Regions from separate parts of the Kitasatospora sp. CB02891 genome, predicted to be linked through region 1. Evidence: riboswitches for the same ligand, from Rfam matches in the RefSeq annotation. Region 1 holds a riboswitch; the other holds the start of a gene.
What was found. A riboswitch is a leader RNA that binds a small molecule or an ion and turns the genes downstream of it on or off. The one in region 1 is predicted to bind cobalamin.

Region 1 (5,729 bases):
GCCGACACCCAGATCCACACCCACATGTGCTATGCCGAGTTCGGCGACATCCTGCGCGCCATCGAGGAGTTGGACGCGGACGTCATCTCGCTGGAGGCGGCCCGCTCGCACATGCAGGTCGCCCACGAGCTGGCCGCGGCCGGCTACCCGGCGGAGGTCGGCCCGGGCGTGTGGGACATCCACTCGCCGCGCGTCCCGTCCCCCGCCGAGACCGTCCTGCTGCTGCGCCTCGCACTCACCGCCGTCCCCGCCGAGCGACTGTGGGTGAACCCCGACTGCGGCTTGAAGACCCGCGGCTGGCCCGAGACCCGGGCCTCGGTGGAGAGCCTGGTCGCCGCCGCCCGCACCCTGCGCGCGGAGTTGCAGAACCGGCGGATCGACTGACATGACACCGGTCCGGGCGGGCACGCCGCGCGCCCGCCCGGACCGGCCGGAGCGATCGAAGGGGGCGGCCGATGGCCGGACGGGGCGAAGTGCAGCGGATCAGGATCGGCGAGGAGGTGCTGGTCGTGCTCCCCGAGCGGGAGTACGAGGCCCTGCTCGCGAACCGGCGTCAGGTCGGCGGGTGCACCGCGCGGGTACGCGCCCTCCAGCACGCGCTGGCGGAGGCGCTGTCCCGCCTGGCCGCCGCCGAAGGGGCGGGTGCGGCGGACGACGGAGCGCCCGACGTCGCCCAGTAGGCGCCCCGCCCTCCGGCCCCGGGAACGCCGACGGGCCGGTCCGCACCGCATGAAAGGTGCGAACCGGCCCGTCGGAGTCGCTAGTTGGCGACCGGGGTCGCCTCGGCGGCTGCGTTGGCGGGGCGGGCCGGCTTGGGCAGCAGCAGGCGTTCGGCGAGGTGGCCGAAGAGCAGCCCGAAGGACAGCCACAGGGTGAGCTGGATGGCCAGGGCCGCAACCCGGAACTGCCAGAGCAGGGAGGCGGAGAAGTCCTCGGGGACTTCGTTGACGGCGGGCAGCAGGACGTACCCGAGGCCGATCAGCGCGGCGTAGCCGAGCCCGGCGGCCAGGGTGGCGTTCCAGTTGCCCAGGCGCGGGGCGAGCTGCTTGCCGGCCGCCACGGCGGCGACCGCGAGCAGCACGCTCAGCAGCATCATCAGGAAGTACAGGGTGGTGCGCTTGCCGATGGTCTCCGGGTCGCCCACCGACGGCGGGTTGGCCGGGTACTTGAGGAACGGGACGAGGTAGACGGCGACCAGTGCCGCGCCGGAGAGCAGCAGGGCGCCGGCCCGGGGGCCGAAGCGGCCGGTGCGGCCGAGGGCGAAGCAGTACGCGAGGGCGGCGATGCCGCCGAGCGCGAGGCCGTAGATCAGGATGCCGGTGGCCAGGCCCGCGGTGGACTGCAGGGTGCGGCTGACCAGTTCCTCGCCGTGCTCGTGGCTGTGGGAGTCCTCGAAGGCGATCGCCGCGTCGACCCGGGGTTCGCCCAGCAGGTAGGCGACGATCAGGGCGAGGACGCCCGCGCCGAGGCCGGCGAGCATGCCGCGGACCAGGAGGTTCCTGACGGTGTGGGAGTTCATGTGTTCAGTTGCTCGCTTCTTCTGCCGGAGCGGGTCAGTGGCAGGGGAAGCCGAGCAGGTGCCGCCCGTCGTGCACCCACTCGTGCACACTCTCGCCGGAGAGCAGCGAGGTGGCGCCCTGTTCGGCGCCGACGAAGTAGAGCAGGGTGAGCAGCAGGATGCCGAAGAAGGCCGCCCAGGGGGCGATGGCCTTGACGGAGAGGGGGGTGAGGGCCGGCGTGGTGACGGCGGCGGGCGCGATGGGGTGAGCCATGGCGGTGTGACCTCCTTGCGGGAACTCGCGTCCCGGTCGTGTGGAGCAGGAAACGACGGAGGCGGGTCTGACTTCCCCCTGGTCAGGGGTTCACAGTGGCGCGACCGTGCCGGGCTTGCACCGGACTTCCACGCACCGTCGTTGATATGGGGTTGTTCGCCGAGAAGGTACCGTTCCCCGGCACGGCCCGCCAGGGGCGCGGCACTCCGATCCACGATTCGTGGACGGATGATCTTTGGGAGGGTGGGCCTGTGACGGTCCGGGTGATGTTGGTCGCACCGGCGCTCGGCGCGGAGGGCCGCGGCGCCCGGTTCGGTGACGACCTGCCGCTGACGGATGCCGACCTGGCTCCGGCCCGGACGCTGGCCGTGCCCAGGGCGGACCGGGTGCTGTCGGCCCCGTCGCCGCGCTGCCGGCAGAGCGCCGGGGCGCTGGACCTGATGCCGGCGGACGAGCCCTGTCTCGCCGACCTGGATCCGGGTGCCTGGCGCGGCCGTCCGCTGGCCGAACTCGCGGCTGCCGAACCGGAGTCGATCGCCGCTTGGCTGTCCGACCCCGGTTTCGCCCCGCCCGGCGGGGAGTCCGTCGGCGCGCTGCTGGCCCGGGTCGGCGGCTGGCTGGACGCGCTGCCCGCCGACACCGGCCGCGTGCTCGCCGTGGCCGAGCCGGCCGTTGTCCGGGCCGCCGTGGTGCACGCCCTCGCCCTGCCGCCCGCCGCGTTCTGGCGGCTGGACGTCGCCCCGCTCACCGTCACCTCGCTCAGCGGGCGCGCCGCGCGCTGGAACCTGCGCTGCGGCGCGCCGCTGATGCCGCGTCAGCTGCCGTAGCGCAGGGAGACGGTGTCGCCGGCGTTGACGGTGGTGGCCCTGGTGGCGGTGGCGGCGGTGCCGTTGTCGAGGCGGACCTTCCAGCTGTTGGCGCCCGCGTTGGCGGTGCCGTTGACGGCGGTGATCGCGCCGCTGCCGCTGGACGGCGTGACGCCGGTGACGCAGCCGCTGGGGGTGGCGGTGGCGGCGGCGTCCAGGACGGCGCCGAGGGTGGTGGTGGAGCCGGTCGGGGTGAGGGTGACGGCGCAGACCTTGAGGTTTCCGGTGCCGTTGTCGACGGTGAGGGCGATCCGGGCGGCGGTGCCGGAGGTGAATGCCGTGGTGGCGACCCAGGTGGGGGCGCCGGAGGTGACGGGGGTGGGCGGGGTGGCGGTGAAGCCGCCGCCGGCCACCGCGCGCAGGCCGTCGACCGAGGCGTACGCGGACGGCGTGGTGTCGGTGGACTGGTACTTGAAGCCGCCGCCGGGGTTGAACTGCTGGGCGATCAGGTAGTCGACGGGGGTCTTGCCGCTGCCGCTGGTGAAGGCGGCGCCCTGCGGGTTGATGCCGCAGGCGTTCAGCCCGGAGACCGCCCAGCCGTTGGAGTCTGTGTTGGGGCCCCACATGGCGGCGAACGAGCCGTTGGCGTTCAGGTTGGCGGCCAGGAAGCTCGCGGCGGAGGTGATCGCGCTGTCGGTGCTGGGCACGCCGGCGGCGCACAGCGAGGCCATCGCGGCGCCGGTCATGTCGATGTCCGAGGCCTGGGCGAGCGCGGTCGGGTCGCCGGCGGCCTTGCTGTAGTTCCAGCCGCCGTCGGTGTGCTGGTTGGCGCGGACGGCGGCGGCCGAGGCGTCCAGCAGTGTCTGCGGGACACGCTGGCTCCCGCTCTGGGTACGGGCGTTGCCGAGCGCGAGCAGACCGAAGACGGTGCCGTTGAAGTTGCCGGACGGCCCCCAGTAGCCGGGTTCGGCGCTCTGCCAGTACGCGGCGAGGTCGGCGATCAGGTTGCGGCCTGCGCCGACCCGGGCCGGGTCGATGCCCGCGGCGTAGGAGTTGAGGATGGCCCGCTCGTAGTCGGTGACGACCGGGGACGCGCCGGGCCAGGTGGCGGCGGCGAGTTGGCCGCGGTAGACGGTGCGGGCGTTCTTGGCGGGGTCGGCGCCGGGCAGCACGTCCACGGCGGCGGTCCCGGCGGCGGCGAGCGCGCTGAACGCCCACTCGTTGGACAGCCCGCCGGAGGTGACGTAGCTGCCGTCGGCGGCCTGGAGGGTCTTCAGGTAGGCGACGCCGTTGGTCTTCGAAGTGGCGATCTGTGCGGGGGTGGCGGCCTGCGCGGGGACTGCGGTGCCCAGCAGCGCGCCCGCGGCGAGGGCGACGGCGGCCAGGGCGGTGGTGGAACGACGGGTCACAACGGACTCCTTGGGTCGGGGCGCCGACGCGTCCCCGTCGCACCGGCGGAACGCGCTGGCGTCCGGCCGGAGTCCGGGGCGGCCGCCGCCCGGATCGCGTGGGTGGCTTTCGCTCGTGGTGCACGGCCGGCAGGCATTCGGACTCGGGCGTGTGAAGGCCCCTCACCGTTGCGCGTCAGTCCCGGACTCCCACCGGGTTCCCCTGCTCGGCCACCGCGGACGGTACCCCACGCAGCAGGCCGGCCGACAGGGTGACGTACCCGACACGACTCCGGCGAGCCGTCGGTCCTACCGGTCAACCTCCGCCGATCAAGCGGTAGTTGCGCACCACTCCGAGCGCTCCGGGCGCACTTCGACTGGCTGCCGGGCGCGTTGACGCCCCCTCAGCTCACGTGGTCTGATGAACGGGTTTTCCACCTCGGAGGTCAGGGGAAGCCGGTCCGAATCCGGCGCTGACCCGCAACCGTAGCCCTGCCCGTGCGGCGGGGGAGCCGGAATGCCTGCCACCGGGGGTTCGTCAGCACCACATGCGTCGTCGCGGACTACGACGCAGTCGGTACGGGGGCCAGTCCGCCGTCCGCTGCCTTGTCACACCCCGCCACGACCCGATCAGGGAGTCACCGGTGAGGGTCAACCACAGCAGCACCAGCACGCACCCGTCCAGAACCCGTGGCCGCCGCCCGGCCGCCGCCCTGCTCGCGACGCTCGTCGCGGCCGCCACCACCGGCACCCTGCTGCTCGGACACCCGGGCACGGCGGCCGCCGACCCGGTCGAGCAGTGCACCGCCACCACCGGCGCGATCGTCGCGGTCGACTTCTCCCCCTGGGGCGGCGGCCTGGTCCGCGGCTGCGACGCCCACCCGACCACCGGCATGAACCTGCTGCACAACGCCGGGTTCACCACCGCGGGCACCGTGCACGACGGCCCCGGCTTCATCTGCCGGATCGGCACCGGTGCGTTCGCCACCGGCACCCAGTACCCGACCGCCGCCACCGAACCCTGCACCACTACCCCGCAGGGCAGCGCCTACTGGTCGTACTGGATCGCCGAACCCGGCGCCACCGCCTGGACGTACAGCCGCTTCGGCGCCGACGGCCAGAAGCCGAAGGCCGGCGAGGTCGAGGCCTGGGTGTACGGCGCGACCGACCTCGGCGGGACCACCGGCGGGCCGAAGTTCACCCCGGACGAGGTGCGGGCGAAGAACGCCGCCAGCCCGTCCCCGTCCCCGTCGCCCAGTGCGAGCGGCGGCCCCTCCGGCAGCCCGAGCCCGTCGCCCGGCGGGAGTTCGGGCACCGGCGCCCCGCCCGGCCGCACCGCCGATCCGGCTGCCGCCGCGGCCTGGCTGGCGGCGCAGCTGACGGACGGCGACCACATGGAGAACTGGGCGTTCGAGGGCCCGGACTTCCCGCGGACCGCGCTGACCGCGCTCTCGCTGGCCGGCTCCGGCACCCAGGACGCGGCGCTGCGCAAGGTCGCCGCGTTCCTGGCCGCACACGCCGACGCGTTCCTGTTCCCGAACGGCGCGTCGGCCGGCGCCGCGCCCGACGCCCGGGCCGCCGCGCTGCTGGCGCTGGTCGCCGAGGCCACCGGGGGCGACCCGCGCTCGTTCGGCGGCCGCGACCTGGTCGCGGCGCTCACCGACCACGTCTGCGACGCCGCCGGGCAGGGCGGGAAGTGCAGCGCCGCCGGGGACTTCCAGGGCGCGGCCAACCCGTGGACGCAGGCGATGGGCGTGATCGCG
Region 2 (5,729 bases), on a different contig from region 1:
CAGGGCGTGCAGACCGCCCCGGACGTCGCCGGGGCGGTCGACTGGCTGCGCCAGCTGGCGGGTTGAACGAACTGACGGAGCGTCAGGCCTCCGGGTAGCGGCGCGGCGTCCACACCACGTCGCGCCCGCCGTCGCGCTGCACCCACTGGGTCTGGGTGGAGCCGATCAGCAGCAGGGTGCGCATGTCGACGTCGGCGGGGTCGAGTTCGGCCAGCGCGACGGTGCGGACCCGCTCGGTGGGGCCGCCGACGTCCCGGGCCAGCACCACGGGGGTCGCCGGGTCGCGGTACTCCAGCAGCAGGTCGCGCGCCGAACCCACCTGCGTGGTACGGGACTTGGAGCCGGGGTTGTACAGCGCGAGCACCAGGTCGGCCTCGGCGGCGGCGCGCAGCCGACGGGCGATCACCTCCCACGGCTTGAGCCGGTCGGAGAGCGAGATCACCGCGTAGTCGTGGCCGAGCGGCGCACCGGCCCGGGACGCGGCGGCGTGCGCGGCGGTCATCCCCGGCAGGACGCGCACGGGGACGTCCCGGTAGGGGTCCTCGCAGGCGGCCTCCAGGACGGCGGTGGCCATCGCGAACACGCCCGGGTCGCCCGAGGAGACGACCGCGACGCGACGGCCGCGACGCGCCAACTCCAGGGCGAATTCGGCGCGTACGCCCTCGACCTTGTTGTCGGAGCCGTGCCGGACCTGGCCGGCGCGGACCGGCACCCGGTCCAGGTAGGTGGTGTAGCCGACCAGGTCGGTCGCGCCGGCGAGCACCCCGCGCGCCTCGGGCGTCAGCCACAGCGGCCCGGCCGGGCCGGTCCCGACCACCACCACCTCGCCGGTCTGCGACGGCTGTTCGGCCGGGGCCGCGAGCGCCTCGAACGGCTGCCCGTCGGAGTCGAGGGCGGCGACCCGGCTGGGCAGCACGGCGACCGAGAAGTACGGCACGCTGTCGGCGTCGATCTCGGCGAGCAGGCCGGTGCGTTCGCCGTCCATGGTGGCGCGCTCGACGTACCGGGCCTCGTCCAGGCGTCCGGCCCGCTCCAGGGCGCGGCGCACAGTGGGGAAGGTCCGGCCGAGCTTCATGACGACGGCGGAGTCGGTGGCGGCGAGGCGCGCGGTCAGCTCCTCCTCCGGCAGGGTGCCGGGAATGATCGTCAGCACCTCCTCGGCCTCCACCAGCGGGGTGCCCAGGCGGGCGGCGGCGGCGCTGATCGAGGTGACGCCGGGCACCACCTCGGTGGGGTAGCGGTGCGCGAGGCGCTTGTGCATGTGCTGGTACGAGCCGTAGAACAGCGGGTCGCCCTCGGCGAGGACGACGACGGTGCGCCCGGCGTCGAGGTGGGCGGCGAGCCGCTCGGACGCCTCCTGGTAGAAGTCGTCCAGCGCGCCCCGGTAGCCGCCGGGGTGGTCGGTGGTCTCCACCGTGACGGGGTACATCAGCCGCTCCTCCAGCTGACTGCCCGTCAGATAGCGCTCGGCGATGGCTCGGGCGTGCGAACGGCCGTGCCGCGCGCAGTGGTAGGCGATGACGTCGGCCCGGCCGATGAGTTCGGCGGCGCGCACCGTGATCAGCGACGGGTCGCCCGGTCCGACGCCGACGCCGTAGAGCCGGCCGGTGGTCGCCGAGGAGGTTTCCTGACGGTCCGTCATTCCTGTTCGCTCGCAATCGCGTTGATCGCGGCAGCGGCTATCGCGCTGCCGCCCCGGCGGCCCCGGACCACCAGGTGTTCCAGTGCGGCCGGGTGTTCGGCCAGGGCCTGCTTGGACTCGGCGGCGCCGATGAAGCCGACCGGGACGCCGATCACGGCGGCGGGTCGGGGCGCACCGGCCTCGATCAGCTCCAGCAGGCGGAACAGCGAGGTGGGTGCGTTGCCGACGGCGACCACGGCGCCCTCCAGGCGGGGCAGCCAGAGTTCCATGGCGGCGGCGCTGCGGGTGGTGCCCATGGCGCGGGCCAGTTCGGGCACCGACGGGTCGGTGAGGGTGCAGATCACCTCGTTGTCGGCGGGCAGCCGCTTGCGGGTCACCCCGCTGGCCACCATGTTGACGTCGCACAGGATCGGCGCACCGGCGTGCAGGGCGCGCCGGGCGTCGGCGACCACGTTCGGCGACCACAACAGGTCCTCGACCAGGTCGGTCATGCCGCAGGCGTGGATCATCCGCACCGCGACCTGGGCCACGTCGGCGGGCAGCGCGGCGAGGTCGGCCTCGGCGCGGATGGTGGCGAAGGACTGGCGGTAGATGGCCGCGCCGTCCTTCTCGTAGTCGATCATGCGGTCCTCCGCCAGTCGGCATTGCGCGCCTCGGCGACTGCCTCGGCGAGGTCGTTCTCGGTCGTGTCGTTCTCGGCCGGGCCGTCCCCGGTCGGGCCATTCCCGGTCGTGTCATTCCCGGTCGGGCCGTTCCCGGTCGGGCCGTTCCCGGTCGCCCCCTGCCCGGACGCCACCGGCCACGGCGTCTCGCGGACGCGGCCGTCCACGGTGACGCGGTGTCCGGTGGCGGTGGCCAGCACGTCGACCCAGCGTCCGGCGGGGTGCCCGCAGCGGCGTTCGCAGCCGGACCAGTGCACGGGCAGGCCTTCGGCGGGGGCGGCGGCGATCGCCCGGGCGGCCTGCGCACGGACGTCGGCAAGCGCTTTCCCGCAACCGGGCAGGCCGGTGCAGGCGCTGACGCCTTCCCAGGGGCCGCCGGACTCCACCTGGAAGCCCGCGTCGGCGAGCCGCGGCAGCCACTGGGCCCCGGCCCCGGGCACGACGACGCCGCGCCACGGGGTGAGCCGCACGCTCCCGCCTCCGCCGCCACCCGCACCGTCCGGTCCGAGCGCGTCCGCCAGCAGCCGCCACTGCGCGCTGCTCGCCCGCCCGAACCGCAGCCCGACCGAGGCGGCGTCACCGACCGCGCCCAGCAGCGGCCGCTCGCCGGCGAAGCGCGGCAGCGCCACCTCTCCGTCGGGCAGCTCGGCCTGCACTTCGCGCAGGTGCCAGGCGCGTCCGGCGGCCAGGTCGAGGAAGTGCCGGGCGGCGGCGAGCGCGGCGGGCACGGGGTGGTCGACGACGGTTCCGGTGCGGGCGCGGCCGAGGCGCAGCAGGGCGCGCCCGTCGCCGACTGCGATCAAGGTCACATCGGCGTCGAGGGCGGCGATGTCGCCGCGGCCGTCGTCCAGGGCGAACAGGAATTTGCCGGAGAGCCGGGCGGCCCACGGCGCGGCGCACAGGGCGGCGTCCAACTCCCTTACCCAGCGCGGCAGATCGACGTCAGGGCGGCCGCGTCCGTCCAGGCCGGCCAGGGGCGAGGCCGCGATGTTGCGGACGCGTTCGTGGGTGTCGGAGGGCAGCAGGCCGACGGCGCGCAGCCGTTCGGCGAGGTCGGCGGCGCACTGCTCGCGCAGGCCGCGCAGTTGGAGGTTGCCGCGGGAGGTGATCTCGACCTCGCCGTCGCCGAGCGCGTCGGCCGCGTCGGCCAGCACCAGCAGCTGACGGTACGTCAAGTAACCGCCGGGCAGCCGGAGTCGGGCGAGGTGGCCGTCCTCGGCGAGGTGCAGGCGGAGCGCGCCGGGGCAGGCGTCGGCGCGGCCTCGGTCGGGCCCGACGAAGGGTGCCGCGAAGGCGTCGGGTGTGGGTGGCATGGCGGCGAGCATACCCATGGCGGCGGGTCGCGCCACTGCCCCGAGTGTCGACCTCCGGTGTCGTGGGCCCGGCGAATGCCCAGCTCAGCGTGGGGTTCCGGGGTCGGCGCGGATCGGATCGGGGGCGCGTCGCAGGTCACACTCCCCCGATGCGCCGTCAACCCGTACGATGCTGGCGGGTGCCTTTCGAGGCGTCCCGGGCGCCTTTCGGGGTGTCCGCTGCCAGCGACGGCACAGCGGAGGAAGTCCGGTGAGAATCCGGTGCGGTCCCGCCACTGTGACCGCGGCTCAGTGAGCCGTGGGAGCCAGGAACTCCGGCCGTCCTCCACTGCCCGGGGCGAGGACCCCGAGGAAGGTCCGTGCCATGCGCCGTCGCATGCCCGCATCCTGGCGGGTGCCCGTGGGCTCTGTCCCCGTCGGGCCCTTCCGCGTCCTCGATCGCACCTGTGCTCCCACGACCGGGTTGTCCGCGCTGTCCGAGACGCCCGGGAGGGCTTTCGCATGATCCTGCTGCTGTCCACGTCCGACACGGACCTGCTGAGTGCCCGGGCGTCGAACGGTCCGGTGCGGTTCCGGTGGGGCAATCCGGCCCGGCTGGATCCGGCCGGGCTGCCCGAACTGCTGGACGGCGTCGAGCTGGTGGTGGTGCGGCTGCTGGGTGGGCGCCGGGCCTGGCAGGAGGGTCTGGACGCGCTGCTCGCGGGGCCGCGTCCGGTGGTGGTGCTGACGGGCGAGCAGGCGCCGGACGCCCAGTTGATGGAGTTGTCGACGGTGCCGGCGGGCATCGCCGCGGAGGCGCACGCGTACTTGGCGCACGGCGGTCCGGCGAACCTGGCGGAGCTGGGCGCGTTCCTGTCGGACACGGTGCTGCTGACCGGTCACGGTTTCGCGCCGCCGGCGTCGGCCCCGTCCTGGGGTCCGCTGGAGCGCACCGCGCACTCGTCGGAGGGGCCTTCCGTCGCGGTGCTGTACTACCGGGCGCACCACATGAGCGGCAACACGGCGTTCGTGGAGACGCTCTGCCGGGCGATCGAGGCGGAGGGCGCGCAGGCCCGGGCGTACTTCTGCGCGTCGCTGCGCGGTGCGGAGCCGGAGCTGCTGGCGGAGCTGGGCGCGGCCGACGTGATCGTGACGACGGTGCTGGCGGCGGGCGGCACCCGGCCGGCCGACGCGCAGGCCGGTGGTGACGAAGAGGCCTGGGACGCGGGCGCGTTGGCGGCGTTGGACCGGCCGATCCTGCAAGCGCTGTGCCTGACCTGGTCGCGGGCGCAGTGGGAGGGCAGCGACGACGGGCTGTCGCCGTTGGACACGGCGACGCAGGTCGCCGTCCCGGAGTTCGACGGCCGGCTGATCACCGTTCCGTTCTCCTTCAAGGAGGTCGACCAGGACGGGCTCACGGTGTACGCGGCGGACCCGGAACGTGCGTCGCGGGTCGCGGGCATCGCGGTGCGGCACGCCCGGCTGCGGCACACTCCGGCGTCCGAGCGCCGCCTGGCACTGGTCCTGTCGGCTTATCCGACCAAGCATGCCCGGGTGGGCAACGCGGTCGGCCTGGACACCCCGGCGTCGGCGATCCGGCTGCTGGAGCGGCTGCGCGCGGAGGGCATGGACCTGGGCGACAGCCTGCCCGGTCTGCACACCGAGACCGAGCACCAGCACGACGGCGACGCGCTGATCCACGCGCTGATCGAGGCGGGCGGCTACGACCAGGCGTGGCTGACGGAGGAGCAGCTGGCCCGCAACCCAGTGCGCATCCCGGCCGCCGACTACCGGCGCTGGTACGCCACGCTCCCGGCCGCGCTGCGCGAGCAGGTGGAGGAGCACTGGGGTCCGGCGCCGGGCGAGCTGTACGTGGACCGTTCGCAGAACCCGGACGGCGACCTGGTGCTGGCGGGTCTGCGCTCCGGCAACCTGCTGGTCCTCGTCCAGCCGCCGCGCGGGTTCGGCGAGAACCCGGTGGCGATCTACCACGACCCGGACCTGCCGCCGAGCCACCACTACCTGGCGGCGTACCGCTGGATCGCGGCGGCGCAGGAGGACGGCGGGTTCGGTGCGCACGCGGTGGTGCACCTGGGCAAGCACGGCAACCTGGAGTGGCTGCCGGGCAAGACG

Region 2: linked by a shared signal. The riboswitch ahead of cobN (cobaltochelatase subunit CobN) and the one ahead of CG736_RS14885 (prenyltransferase/squalene oxidase repeat-containing protein) in region 1 are both predicted to bind cobalamin.

What each region holds. Positions count from the first base shown of each region.
Region 1 is NZ_NNBO01000005.1:471,567-477,295, reverse strand. Features, by position in the region: gene metE (5-methyltetrahydropteroyltriglutamate--homocysteine S-methyltransferase) at 1-384, shown strand, start outside; gene CG736_RS14905 (hypothetical protein) at 456-680, shown strand; gene CG736_RS14900 (CbtA family protein) at 761-1,519, opposite strand; gene CG736_RS14895 (CbtB-domain containing protein) at 1,554-1,772, opposite strand; gene CG736_RS14890 (histidine phosphatase family protein) at 2,024-2,599, shown strand; gene CG736_RS14885 (prenyltransferase/squalene oxidase repeat-containing protein) at 2,587-3,987, opposite strand; cobalamin riboswitch at 4,098-4,246, opposite strand; cobalamin riboswitch at 4,377-4,510, shown strand; gene CG736_RS14880 (prenyltransferase/squalene oxidase repeat-containing protein) at 4,611-5,729, shown strand, end outside.
Region 2 is NZ_NNBO01000001.1:966,325-972,053, forward strand. Features, by position in the region: gene CG736_RS04570 (cobalt-precorrin-6A reductase) at 1-66, shown strand, start outside; gene CG736_RS04575 (precorrin-2 C(20)-methyltransferase) at 83-1,642, opposite strand; gene CG736_RS04580 (precorrin-8X methylmutase) at 1,639-2,265, opposite strand; gene CG736_RS36820 (hypothetical protein) at 2,262-3,617, opposite strand; cobalamin riboswitch at 3,811-3,949, shown strand; gene cobN (cobaltochelatase subunit CobN) at 4,119-5,729, shown strand, end outside.